DNA from 4 places in the Enterococcus spodopteracolus genome. Region 4 is predicted to be linked to each of the others. Evidence: predicted binding sites of a transcription regulator. Region 4 holds the regulator's gene; each other region holds the start of a gene.
What was found. Region 4 encodes NrdR, which represses ribonucleotide reductase genes. Its sites were predicted from a motif close to ACACNATATATNGTGT; they were not measured.

Region 1 (3,223 bases), on a different contig from region 4:
TTCCTTGATCCACATGTTTTTGTGCTGTGGCATAAACATCGATCACTTTACGCATATCCATATCATAAGCAGAAGTGTAATATGGAATTGTTTCATTTGATAAATAAGGCGCTGGATAATAGATTTTCCCAATTTTCTTTTCTTGGCGTTCTTCGATCATACGAGTGATCGGATGGATACTTGCACTCGTATCATTGATATAAGAAATAGAACCATTAGGTGCTACAGCTAAACGATTTTGGTGATACAAACCATCTTTCATGATTGCTTGCTTCAAGTTTTCCCAGTCTTGGGCAGTCGGAATAAAGATACCATCAAACAAAGCAGCAACTCGTTCAGATTTTGGTTGGAATTCGCCAGTGACATATTTATCAAAATACGTGCCATCTGCATAAGCTGATTTTTCAAAGTTATGGAAGACTTGTTTTCTTTCACGTGCGATATTGTTACTTTCAACAAGTGTCCAGTAATTCAACAACATGAAATAGACATTCGTGAAATCAAGCGAATCTTCAGAACCATATTCCATTTGTTCTTTAGCAAAGTAAGTGTGAAGGCCCATCGCACCAAGCCCGATCGTATGATTCAACTTGTTCCCATTTTGGATTGGAGGAACGACATCAATATCTGAAGCATCAGTGATATAAGTCAAAGCACGAGTCATCGTGCGGACAGAACGACCAAAGTCAGGGCTATCCATCAAATTGACGATGTTTGTCGAACCTAAGTTACATGAGATGTCTGTCCCTAACTCTTCATATTCTTGCTTGCCATTGATGACAGAAGGTGTCTGCACTTGTAAAATCTCAGAACATAAGTTACTCATGATGATTTTACCATCTACAGGATTTTCACGATTTGCCGTATCAATATTGATGATATACGGATAACCAGACTCTTGTTGTAATTTAGAAATCTCGTTTTCTAAATCACGGGCTTTGATTTTTTGTTTACGGATATTTGGATTTGCGACTAAATTGTCATATTCCGCAGTGATATCTACGTAAGAAAATGGCACACCATATTCTTTTTCCACACTGTATGGGCTGAATAGATACATTTCTTGGTTTTTACGTGCTAATTCATAGAATTTATCTGGGACAATCACACCAAGTGATAAAGTCTTCACACGAATCTTTTCATCTGCATTTTCTTTTTTTGCTGAAAGGAACATCATGATGTCTGGGTGGAAGACGTTTAAATAAACGACACCCGCACCTTGACGTTGTCCTAATTGGTTCGAATAACTAAAGCTATCTTCAAACAATTTCATTACTGGAACAACACCGCTAGCTGCACCTTCGTAGCCTTTGATCGGCGCTCCGGCTTCACGTAGGTTAGAAAGAGTGATCCCAACACCGCCACCGATTCGTGAAAGTTGTAAGGCAGAGTTGATCGAACGACCGATCGAATTCATATCATCCGTTACTTGAGTCAAGAAACAAGAAACAAGTTCACCCCGACGTTTACGGCCAGCATTCAAAAATGAAGGGGTTGCTGGTTGATAACGTTGATGGATCATTTCATCAGCTAAAGCTAAGGCTAGTTCTTCGTCGCCATTCGCAAAATACAACGCATTGAATGCGACACGATCTTCATAAGATTCCAAGTAGGCAGAACCATCATTTGTTTTTAACGCATATTGAGAGTAGAATTTATAGGCTGCCATGAATGATTTAAATGTAAAGTTTTGTTCGAATAGGAATTGATAAAGTTTTTCAATAAATTCACTACTATATAATTGAATGAACTCTGCTTCTAAATATTGGTTGTCGATCAAATACTGGATTTTGTCGATCACTGTTGGAAACGTCATCGTATTTGGTTTGACATTTTCTTCAAAAAAAGCAGCTAAAGCTTCTTTATCTTTATTTAAAGGGATTTGCCCGTTGACTGGTCGATTGATTTCATTATTCAGCTTAAAGTAGCTGACATCTTTTAGATTTTTAAGACTCATACATACGCCCAACCTTCTTTTTGATTTTGATGATACGTGTTTGACCACAAGATATAGTGGTGTTCATTGCTGTAAAAAAGGATTTGGGGAGGTTACGGACAAGAGCCGTAAGTCCATCAAATCCATGGTGGCAGAGGACCAAGTTGATCCTCGATCTATTTGACAACTGTTTGAATGATTCTTAGCTAGCTAAGTGACGTAGTTGATCTGGTCTGAAGCCGATGACAGTTGCTGCGTCAGAAGTGATGACTGGAACACTTTGGAATCCTTGGTCTTTTAACCATGAGATTGCTTCAGGTTGCTCATCGATATTTACTTCTTCAAAGTCAATTTTATTTTCAGCTAAAAAGCGTTTCACCATTTTACATTGCATACAATTATTTTTAGAAAAGATTTTTACGTTCATTATTGTTTGCCTCCTTGCCCATGTGTTTTCTCTATAATCAATAGTATAAATCTATTAGTAAAAAAGTCAATCAACAAACACTACATCTTGTGTTGTGGAAATTGTGGAATACTATGTTTTGTGGTTTTTGAAAAACAGTGAAAACAAGCATCTCATGCAAATTCGCTTGTGTTAGTACAGAAATGCTTGTGGAAAACTCCAATAAAAAATATTTTTTTAACCTTTGCTGGCCAATAAATGAATGTTCGATTGAAAAATCACAAACGAAAAAAGTATGCAAAATGATGGAAAGAAGAAGAGAAATAAATGCAGATCAAAACCAGAAGAAAAAGGTATTTATACATTTTAGAGATAGAAATTTTTTCACAAAAAGAAAAATGATCATGAAGCGTTTAAGGAGCATCTAAAAGAGAAACTCGAATCAAAATAGCAAAAGTCAAAAGAGTACTCACTATGTATAGTAGTAAGAAGATAAATGTTGTAAAAATTTAACTAACAATATTTTTTTAATTTTTTAATAACGATGTTATGTTTAAAAATTGGTTAATTGTCATGTTATCTGTTTTTTAATTCCTAGATTTTTGTTTAAATAGAGCCAACAGGACGTCTTGTTGATGCTTTGAAAATTCAATAAAAGGAAGCGATCCAAGATGCGTACAATGATCAAATGGGTAGGTGTTATTTGTTTTACTTTACTAGTTTACGTTGGAGGAACAGCAGAGGCAATTTCGATTCCAATCAAACCTATGATTACTGAAAAAAATCAACATGTGTTAGGTAGTAGCAGCCAATTCTCAGAATCACTCACCCGAAGTTTGACAGACGATTCAGGAATCTCCGCTGCAGAACCAGGAAGACCA
Region 2 (3,223 bases), on a different contig from region 4:
GCTCAAGGATTTGATTTAGGTGACTCGAATCGCTGAGAGAATCTTGGTATGATGATACCTAGAAATAAGTGAGGAAAGTCCCAGCCTATTTTGGGTGACTTTCTCGCTTTAGTAAGAGGTTTGAAAACAAACCAATTTCTAGTACAAGGTTATTTAGTGTTTTCCATCAAGAAACATGGTGCGAAAAATATTCTGCTTCCATACGCTGCATTCGCGCTCTTTCTTTTTTGTTGTACCAAGGAGAGACAGTAAAGGCTAATAAATCATTGATCAAGTAAACAGAGCTATTGATAAACATCGCTAAACTAGCAGACCCATGGGTATAGGAAACATACCATAAGACCATTTGTGCAAGACCAGAAGCAAGCCACCAATAATACTGATTGTTGTAGCGAAGGAAGCTAATGATTCCGGCAGAAAGACTGATCGAAAAAGCAATGGCATCGATCCAAGGACGAGGGTCGTCTGTATACGTACCAATCAAATAACCTGAAATCAAGTAAACGAAAACAGTCCCGGTTAATGCAATCAACCAACTTTTCCCACTAAATTCTCGAATTTTAGAAGCCATATTATGATTCCATTCTTTACTTAATAAAACTGGGATATCCAATGTGACCATATAAGCAATTTGTTCGCCGATACTTAAATAGTTTTTGGCAGAAAAGCCAACAACGATAAAACAAATAGCAGAGAGAATTCCTAGAATACCGTTGACTGATTTAGCGGCATTGATTGATAAAATACATAACACCCCTAGATTTGTCCCGATAAAAGTAATGATCGACAACCAAGTGATTGGCTGATTCACAAGTGTCATGACTTGGCAACCTAGGCTAAAATAGAATAGATAATAATTTTGTTGTGGCCAGCCTTTCAATTGATGAATCAAAAATCTGAAATAATTACTCATAATAAAAAACCCCTTAAAACACAATATATAGTGCTTTCTTATTTTTAGAGACACAAATTATTGTATTCCTTTTAAAATTTATTTCTAGTCTTTCATTTAAAAAAAATATATGTTATTATTCGATTTTATTGTTTTCTGAGAAACATTTACTTTCAAATGATGAAAAGTAAGAGGCCATTTGATGTGGTCTCTCTTTTTTTGTGCAGCGGGAGAAAAATCTTTGCTATGTTTAAAAGTACTGATAAGATAAAGGAAACAAAAAGATTGGAAGTGTGAGAATGAATTTAACAACCGTTCACCATGTTGCGATCATTGTGTCGGATTATCAAAAGTCACGTGCTTTTTATGTTGATTTGCTAGGTTTTGAAGTTATTCGTGAAAATTATCGAGAAGACCGTGGCGATTATAAGTTAGATTTAAAACTAGGAGATATGGAGCTTGAGATTTTCGGCATCAAAGATGCACCTAAAAGACCGAGCTATCCAGAAGCTTGTGGTTTGAGGCACTTAGCATTCAAAGTGGAACATATCGAAGAAACAGTCGCGGAATTACAAGAATTGGGGATTGAAACTGAACCAGTCCGTATCGATACCTTTACAGGCGAAAAAATGACTTTCTTTTTTGATCCAGACGGATTGCCGTTGGAGTTACACGAATAAAGGTAACAAATTTGTCACTTTTTCTTTCGTTCATTCGATTTTTTTCTTTCCTATTTCTTGTTATTCTAGTAAAAAACGGGGAGAGAATGGAATGAAAAAAATAATCATTGCAGCATCGATTGCTATCATTGTTAGCTTAGCGGCTTCGTTAGGACTATTGGATGCAAACTTTTCTTTTGATGACATCAGTGACCAAGAATATCAAATCTCATTGCAAAAGGCAGTGTCTATTTTGCGAGATGAGTACCATGAAGAGAAAGTCAGTCGTATCCAGTTCAACCAATTAGACGAAGACCAAAGTAATAAAAAGATGTATGAATATATTTTTTATACTCCCAATCGAGTGATCACAGTGAATCCAATCTCAGGAAAGACGATGGTTGTTGATAAAAGCCGAAACGAACCAGGGCAATTCTTTCACTTGAAAACGATCCATCAAGTAAAACATCCACAGGCAGCAATGAAAGAAGCAGTCCATAAAGTCGGGAAGCATCACGGGAAAGCAAAAAGTTGGGAAATCACGACAAAAAGTGGTCAATTGTATTATTGTGTAGCCGTTGATGGACCGAAACGTTTAGAAGATGTACTGATCAGTGCTTGAAAGAGAAGTGGTTTCACTTCTCTTTTTTTCTAGATAAGAGTAAGCTAAAAGTGTAAAACAAAGAAGGGATTGAGGGAATCATGCAAAAAATGGTTTGTCCAAACTGTGGGAAAAAATTCACTTATGAAGAAGTAAATCATATCGTTGAACACGTAAAAAAAGAGATGCCGATCGTTTGCCCCTACTGTCGTTTTGAAGCAAAAGCAATCGTTTCAAATGGTTATTTCGTGACACAAAAAATTGAAGATTATTTGAATTAGCTGTTTTGCTCTGAGATTTCATTATGGTAAAATGAAAAAAAGGAGTGTCAGAAATGATTCGTAATGCAAAAAAAGAAGATGCGGCAGCTATCGCTCCGCTTATTTTAGTTATATTGAAAGATATGGATCTACCGTTTCTTTTAAAGTACGGTGAAGAAAAAACATTAGAAGTCTTGGAAGAAGCTATTACAGACCCAGACTATCGTTACAGCTATACAAGAGGGATCGTTGATGAGCGAGAAGGCAAGGTAGCAGGAATCGTTTACGGTTATACAGATGAAGAAGAACCAATCATCGACCAACCGTTAGAAAAAATCTTACAAAAGCATGGCATTTATGAGCAAGTAAAAATGTTTACGGATAGAGAAACATTCCCTGATGAATGGTATTTAGATTCTATCTGTGTTTCAGAAGAATTTAGAGGACAAGGAATCGGTTCCTCTTTGTTAGAAGCCTTGCCACCAATCGTCAAAAAACAAAACCGCGATGTCATTGGACTAAGTTGCGATAAGCAAAACCCGCAAGCTAGAAAATTGTACGAGCGCCATGGGTTCACAGTAATTGGGGAACGAACGATCAGTGGACATCTGTATGATCATATGCAAAAGAAAATCATCTAGTGAGTTTTTATTGCTCAATCAAGCTTACCAGATTAACAAAATGCAGGCATACCTGAAAAGGTGTGTCTTTTTTTATTAATAAAAAAGTGAGGAATATCACATAATCCAAAAATAATTGTGAAAGAACATAAATACTATGCGTTATGGTAAATGAGGAATGTATGAATTAA
Region 3 (3,223 bases), on a different contig from region 4:
TTGGGGAAGATCGCTGTCCGTTTCTCACTTCCTAATCCATTGATTCGGATTTGTAAAATCGCTTTTTGGATTTCTCGTTCAAACCAATTTTTACCTAGACCGAAGCCGAGTGAAGTAAAAGGCGTTTGTCCGTTGGAAGTGAAAAGTGTATTGATCTCATATTCCAAACTTTGCATAGCATCAAAAATATCTTTTTTGGTTTTTGCTTTTGCATAGGCTTCTTGCCGTTCGGGTGTGTCGATCCATTCTTTGGCATCAATTAAATGCTTTTTGTAATTTAATTGTGCAAAAGGAGCAAGCAATTCATCTGTACGATCGGCAGAACATCCGCCATATTGGCTAGATGCAACATTGGCAATGATCTGTGAGATCTGTGCCGTTGCTGTTTGGATCGATTTTGGTGATTCGACTTCTGCATTTCCGATTTTAAACCCGTTATTCAGCATACCTTTGAAGTCGATCAAACAGCAATTTGTCATTGGTGTATACGGATGGTAATCGAGATCATGATAATGGATATCGCCTTTTTGATGTGCGTTGGCAATATGCGGTGGAAGTAATTTCAATCCGATCGATTTCCCAACGATGCCAGCAGTCAAGTCACGCTGTGTATTGAATACATTACTATCCTTGTTCGCATTTTCGTTGACAACACTTTGGTCTTTATTGATCAGTTTCTCGATTGAAAAGTTGATATCTGTTGCTTTACTACGAGCAAAATCACGTTTTGTTCGATAATGGATATATTCTTCTGCTAAGGCATATTCGTTTTTTTCTAACAAAATATGTTCAACGATGTTTTGGATCTCATAGATTTTTACGTTATTTGCGAAGCGATTTTTGATTTCTTTGATCACAAGTTCTGCGATTGATTGGATCTTTTCGTACGTAATAGGAGATAAGGAACCGTGAATTTTCTTTTCTGCTTTGATCAGTGCGGCATTTATTTTCTGTTCATCAAATGGTACCTCGCGTCCATCGCGTTTGATGACAGTCATTTTTTTGGTTTCAGGCTGTTTTTCTAGCACAGCCATTTCTTGATCTGTTCGTTTCATTTTCTTCAGCTCCTACAAAAATTGTTCTTGTCTATCATAAAACAAATTGAAGAAAGGAGCAACTAATTATCTGCTACATATAGTGTTTTATCCCTGTATAATTGAATGAGTATACTATATATGGTGTATATTATCTTGTGAAAAAAAGTGAAAACGTGCAGTATCAGCTTTTGAAAAATACGTATTATTTTTTTTTGAATAAAAAAATTGAATAAAAAAAATTCAGGATAATTTTCTTGAGTGACCAGGTGACAAAATCAAAAGGGAAAAAAATGAAAGGATGTGCTACTATTCAATTAAGGATAAAGGTGGAGGACTAGCATGAGTAAAATAATCGAAGTAAAACATTTAAGTAAAAGTTATGGAAGTAGTAAATCACCGGTTAAGGTGTTAGACAATGTTTCTTTTTCAGTTGAAGAAGGAGAGTTTATTGGCATCATGGGACCAAGTGGAGCGGGAAAGACGACTCTGATGAATATCTTATCAACGATCAATCTACCAACGATGGGCAGTGTGATGATCCAAGGAAATGAAATCACAAAAATGAAAAAACATGAATTGAGTGATTTCAGACGAAAAAAAATTGGCTTTATCTTTCAAACGTTCAATCTTATAGATACATTGAATGGTAAAGATAATATTTTACTTCCTTTAGCTGTTGAAAATATGGCGAAAGATGAAATGGACCGAAGAGTTTTACATGTGGCCCAGCTTTTGGGGATCGAAGAATTACTAAAACGTTATCCTGATGAAATGTCAGTTGGACAAAGACAACGGATTGCGGCAGCTAGAGCTTTAGTAGTAGAACCAGAGGTGATTTTCGCGGACGAACCAACCGGATCATTGGATTCAAAATCAGCAACAGAATTGTTGAATTATTTAAAAACAGTGAACGAAGTTGAAAAATCAACGATCTTATTAGTGACACATGATCCTTATACAGCTAGTTATTGCAACCGTATTTTATTTATCAAAGATGGGGTGATTTTTTCAGAAGTGATCCGCCGTGGGACAAGAAAAGAATTCTTTGAAAAAGTCATCGATATGCAGGCGACGATTGGAGGAGGCGGTAAAATCAATGCTTTATAAATTAGCCGCAAAAAGTTTTTTAAAACAATCAAGGGGCTATCTTGTCTATTTCTTCAGTTTGACCTTATCGACGATGATCTATTACTCTTTTAGCGCGATGACCTATGACCAATCACTGATTCGAAGGGCAAGTCAAGATGTTTCGATAGATAATATTTTAAAGCTTGGTAGTTGGATCATTACTGTTGTTTTACTCTTTTTCGTGCTCAGTGCTAATCGCTTTTTTCTCAATCGGAGACAAAAAGAGATTGGGATCTATCAATTATTCGGAATCAGCAAATTCCAGATTTCATCAATCTATGTGTTGGAAACGATGACCATTGGTTTTTTTGCTTGTATGTTAGGGATTTTATTGGGAAGTATTTTCTCAAAATTGTTTCAAATGATTTTAGTGCGAATGATGAAGATGGACATTACTAGTCGTTTTTTTATTCCTATCCCGTCCATTTTTGAAACCGTTGTGGTATTTTTTGTTATTCTTTCGGCAGTTTCTCTTTATTCACTATGGAAGATTTGGAGTTATCCCATGAATCGTAGTTTTGGGGAAAGAGAACAAGTGGAAAGTTCAATGTTGCGTATTCGCACAAGGCATCGTTTATTGGGCGTGATCGGAGTATTGATGATTTCTAGCAGCTATTTCGCTGCATTGAATTTCAAAGAAACAATTAGCCAACTCTTGGAAAAAAAAGTAAATCTAGGATTGATGATCGCTTTTCCGTTTTCAATATTGTTTTTCTGCATATTAGGGACCTACCTGTTCTTTCGTTATTCTTTTCGTTTACTGCTCCATTTGTTGAGCGAATCGAGATTTAAGTACCGAGGAACCAATTTTTTGTTAATTGGGAATACACAAATCCATCTGTTAAAAGGCTGGCGAATGAATTCGTTGATCACATTAGTTATTGGCCTATCTTTGGCAATGATCGGCGGAATGATTGGAAGGACGACGCTCGTTGCTCATCGTGAGGAAATTCATGCGCCTGTTTCATATCAATTAGATACTCAAACGGCAGATAAACTGCGACCGATCTTAACAGAAGAGAATCAGAAAATCAGCGACGAATTAGTCTTTCATTACA
Region 4 (3,223 bases):
AAGGCTTGAACGTCCGCATCATTCAAAACTTCAGCAATCATCTCGGAATACTTTTCTTGGTAGTTGCGTTTACTGATGATTTTCTTCAGTTCTTTTCCCACATCTTCCATTAGCTCTCACCTTCCTTTTTAGCCAGATACTCTTTGAAGCGACGATCGATCTCGGCTTTTTTCTCTGTACTGATTTGTGTTTCGTCTTTTGGTTGATTGACCCAATCAGGCAATTTTTCTCGCCTTACATTTCGTCGATAATTGGACGTGTTGTTCTGTTTTGACGCTTTCGGTTGCTTCGCTTTCGTACTCAATGTATGGAGATGCTCAATCGCTTCTTCTGGCATACTGATTTTTTTTTGCGCCCACTCATTAGCGATCGTATTCACGAAGCTCGCATTTAAGCTCGCATGGTTTTTTATGACTAACACATAGTTGATCAAAATGTTGATGACACTGCTAGACAGACCAGATTGGGTGACCAAATCTTGCAACAACCAATTTTCCTGTTTGGAAACATACCCGCCTTTTTCTTTTTTTATCGCTTCGAGATAACGCATCGGTGGGGTTTGGCGTGCGACTTGGATCAATTGTTGTGCAGCACTAGGCAACGCCTGATTGACAGGGACACCTGTTTCAGCAGACTGATCGGTAACCAGAGTGTTGCTCGATTGTCGCAACGTATTCTGCTGTTGCTGCCGTAACAAGACGATCCGTTGGAGTTCTTTTAAAGATACTTCTTCTGTCGTAAAATCAAATGACTGTAGAATCAACTCTCCTAAAGTCAGTTCATCGAAGCCATAGAGTTGTTGGTATGTTTTCGCTTGTTGCAGAACTGGTTCTGTCAACTGATTGATGTGTTGTTTCTTCAACCAATCGGTTAAAAACGTCCAGTCAAACGAGTCTGAATCTGCGATCAATGATTTGGGTTCAACAGGTGTGAATTTTTGCTGGATCGATTCCACTTGTTCTTGGTTTGCTGCATAGACTGTTTCATTGAACCGATAGACTTCCAAAAACTTCTTAGTGATTTTTTGATAGCCTTCATGCGAAAGATTTTTTGGCTTAAATAATTCTGTCAATTGGTTGAATCGACGTTCGCCAACTTTTTCTAGAAGTAAAAAAGAAAGTAACGTATCATTGAAAAACGTAGGAACGTCCATCGGTTCTAACACCTCATAAAGAAAACAATTACCCAAATTTTCATCTTTTTTGAAATAGACTTCTAAAAGACCGATTCCTTCTAATTTTTTTCGTGCCTCATAAAATTGCGGTAAGCCACAACTTAGACTACTCAATAAATCGGCGTGTAGTCCTTCAGGACCTACGCCAGTTTCTAACGAGATCTCCGAATACAGCGTCAAGTAAAGACTCAACGCTTCTCCCCCGATCAATGGTTGGTAAAGGAATAACAAGGCAGACTTTCCTTCTTCTTTTAAAGGACTGCTCTTTCTTCCTTGGTAAATATTTTTCGGTTGTAATTCTTTCCACGCATTTTCCAAGGAATACTCCCTCCTTTATTAATTACGCATCATTTTCACTATTACCCGTATCTTTTGCTTTATCAACAATATCTTGTAATTCTTTCAAAAAGACAGACATATCTTTGAATTGACGATAGACACTCGCAAAGCGAATATAGGCGATTTCATCTAAGTTGACTAAATCTTCCATGACGTATTCACCGATCAGATTAGTTGAAACCTCATTTTCGCCAAGACTTCTTACACGATTTTCAACATGGTTGACGATCTGTTCCATTTGTTCCATCGCTACTGGACGTTTTTCGGCAGAACGGATCAATCCACGTAAAATCTTGTCACGATTGAATTCTTCTCGTTCACCATTTTTCTTGATGACTAATAAAGGTGCCGCTTCAATTCGCTCAAAGGTCGTAAAACGGAAGGAACATTTTTCGCACTCACGGCGTCTTCTTATCGCACGACCATCGTCAGCTTGACGACTATCGATCACTCTTGAGTTGTTATGTTGACATCTAGGACATCTCATCGTAATTTCACCTCTCTTGGTGTAGTTTAATCGCTTATTTGAATGTACCAAATGAAGTTGTTCTATCAGTCAACTCTTTCCACCAATTATGGATCATTGGTCTTAAGAAGACTGGTTTTCAACACTAAGCTTAAAAATTATAAAATATGAAAAGGATTTTTTCAATTTATATCTTATTACTCAGTTCAAAGTGATTTTCACAACTTCACTGCTTATTGTTTTAGATTTTTTTCCACTGATTTTTTATTGAACTAATTCAAGTGGATCGTAATAAACGTTTTCTTATTACTAACTTTAGTATAACATGAAACAATTAAGCAATGCGACTGTCCCAGTTAAAAAATCGCTTGAAATGAAAGATTTGTTGTGTTTTTATCTCAACGAACGAAAACAGACTGGTGTTTAGCACCAGCCTGTTTCTTTTTGATTTTCTATTTTACTAAATGCTTGGGTAATCCCTATAGTTTATCTTCGATTCCCGTGTAATGTTTCATTCGTTCTTCTTCGATTTTTTGTTCTGTTGAACGATGATCGACTTGGGGGTCTTGGTTTACTTCAGGGCTTGTTTCTGGATCTTTGCGTTCTGTGGTTAAGTCCTGTCGCTTGGATTCTTTTTCGACATGTTGGTCTTCTAACTCAGCAATTCTCGCCCGATATTCATCTTCACGAATTTTACCTTCTTCTGCTTGGATCTGGCCCTTTTCCTGTAAATCTTCTTTGTGGAGAATCTCACCAATTTTTTCTTTCGCAGAACCTACTACTTTATCTTTTTGGTTTTTGAATGTACCCATCGTATCATCTCCCCCTCTTTCTTTATATAAATAGCATAGCAAAATGTTGCGATTTACTCAAAGAAAGCGATTAAGCAACAACCATTTTTTAATTACAGCGGATAAATCTTCCTTGGTTTGGCGATTATCAAATACGATATCCGCACGTCGTTTCTTTTCCTCGATTGACAGTTGGCTTTTCACTCGTTGTTCTGCTTCTTGTTTCGATAATTGATTGCGTACCATCAAGCGTTCGATTTGCTGAGATTCAGGAATATAGACAACTGCGACGGCATCCATCTGTGTATCATACTGTCCTTCATACAATAAAGGAATATCGACGACGATTAGCGGATATTGTGCTTTCTTCTCTATGATTTCTTCAGTGATTCTCCCACGGATAAATGGATCTAATACTTGATTCAATTGCTCACGTGCAGTGACAGAGCCGAA

Region 1: a site for NrdR is predicted at 2,441-2,456, ahead of nrdH (glutaredoxin-like protein NrdH). Genes of this name have one in related genera too.
Region 2: a site for NrdR is predicted at 932-947, ahead of pnuC (nicotinamide riboside transporter PnuC). Genes of this name have one in related genera too.
Region 3: a site for NrdR is predicted at 1,167-1,182, ahead of nrdD (anaerobic ribonucleoside-triphosphate reductase). Genes of this name have one in related genera too.

Annotation. Positions count from the first base shown of each region.
Region 1 covers NZ_JARJHD010000001.1:127,631-130,853, forward strand. The annotation lists gene nrdE (class 1b ribonucleoside-diphosphate reductase subunit alpha) at 1-1,957, opposite strand, end outside; gene nrdH (glutaredoxin-like protein NrdH) at 2,139-2,363, opposite strand; gene P3R27_RS00610 (GH25 family lysozyme) at 3,014-3,223, shown strand, end outside.
Region 2 covers NZ_JARJHD010000001.1:358,508-361,730, forward strand. The annotation lists gene P3R27_RS01645 (hypothetical protein) at 1-19, shown strand, start outside; gene pnuC (nicotinamide riboside transporter PnuC) at 167-913, opposite strand; gene gloA2 (SMU1112c/YaeR family gloxylase I-like metalloprotein) at 1,192-1,572, shown strand; gene P3R27_RS01660 (hypothetical protein) at 1,664-2,173, shown strand; gene P3R27_RS01665 (hypothetical protein) at 2,254-2,433, shown strand; gene P3R27_RS01670 (GNAT family N-acetyltransferase) at 2,487-3,053, shown strand.
Region 3 covers NZ_JARJHD010000004.1:202,108-205,330, reverse strand. The annotation lists gene nrdD (anaerobic ribonucleoside-triphosphate reductase) at 1-1,055, opposite strand, end outside; gene P3R27_RS07675 (ABC transporter ATP-binding protein) at 1,377-2,144, shown strand; gene P3R27_RS07670 (ABC transporter permease) at 2,134-3,223, shown strand, end outside.
Region 4 covers NZ_JARJHD010000002.1:293,614-296,836, reverse strand. The annotation lists gene dnaI (primosomal protein DnaI) at 1-110, opposite strand, end outside; gene P3R27_RS04265 (replication initiation and membrane attachment family protein) at 110-1,492, opposite strand; gene nrdR (transcriptional regulator NrdR) at 1,515-2,000, opposite strand; gene P3R27_RS04255 (hypothetical protein) at 2,459-2,791, opposite strand; gene coaE (dephospho-CoA kinase) at 2,849-3,223, opposite strand, start outside.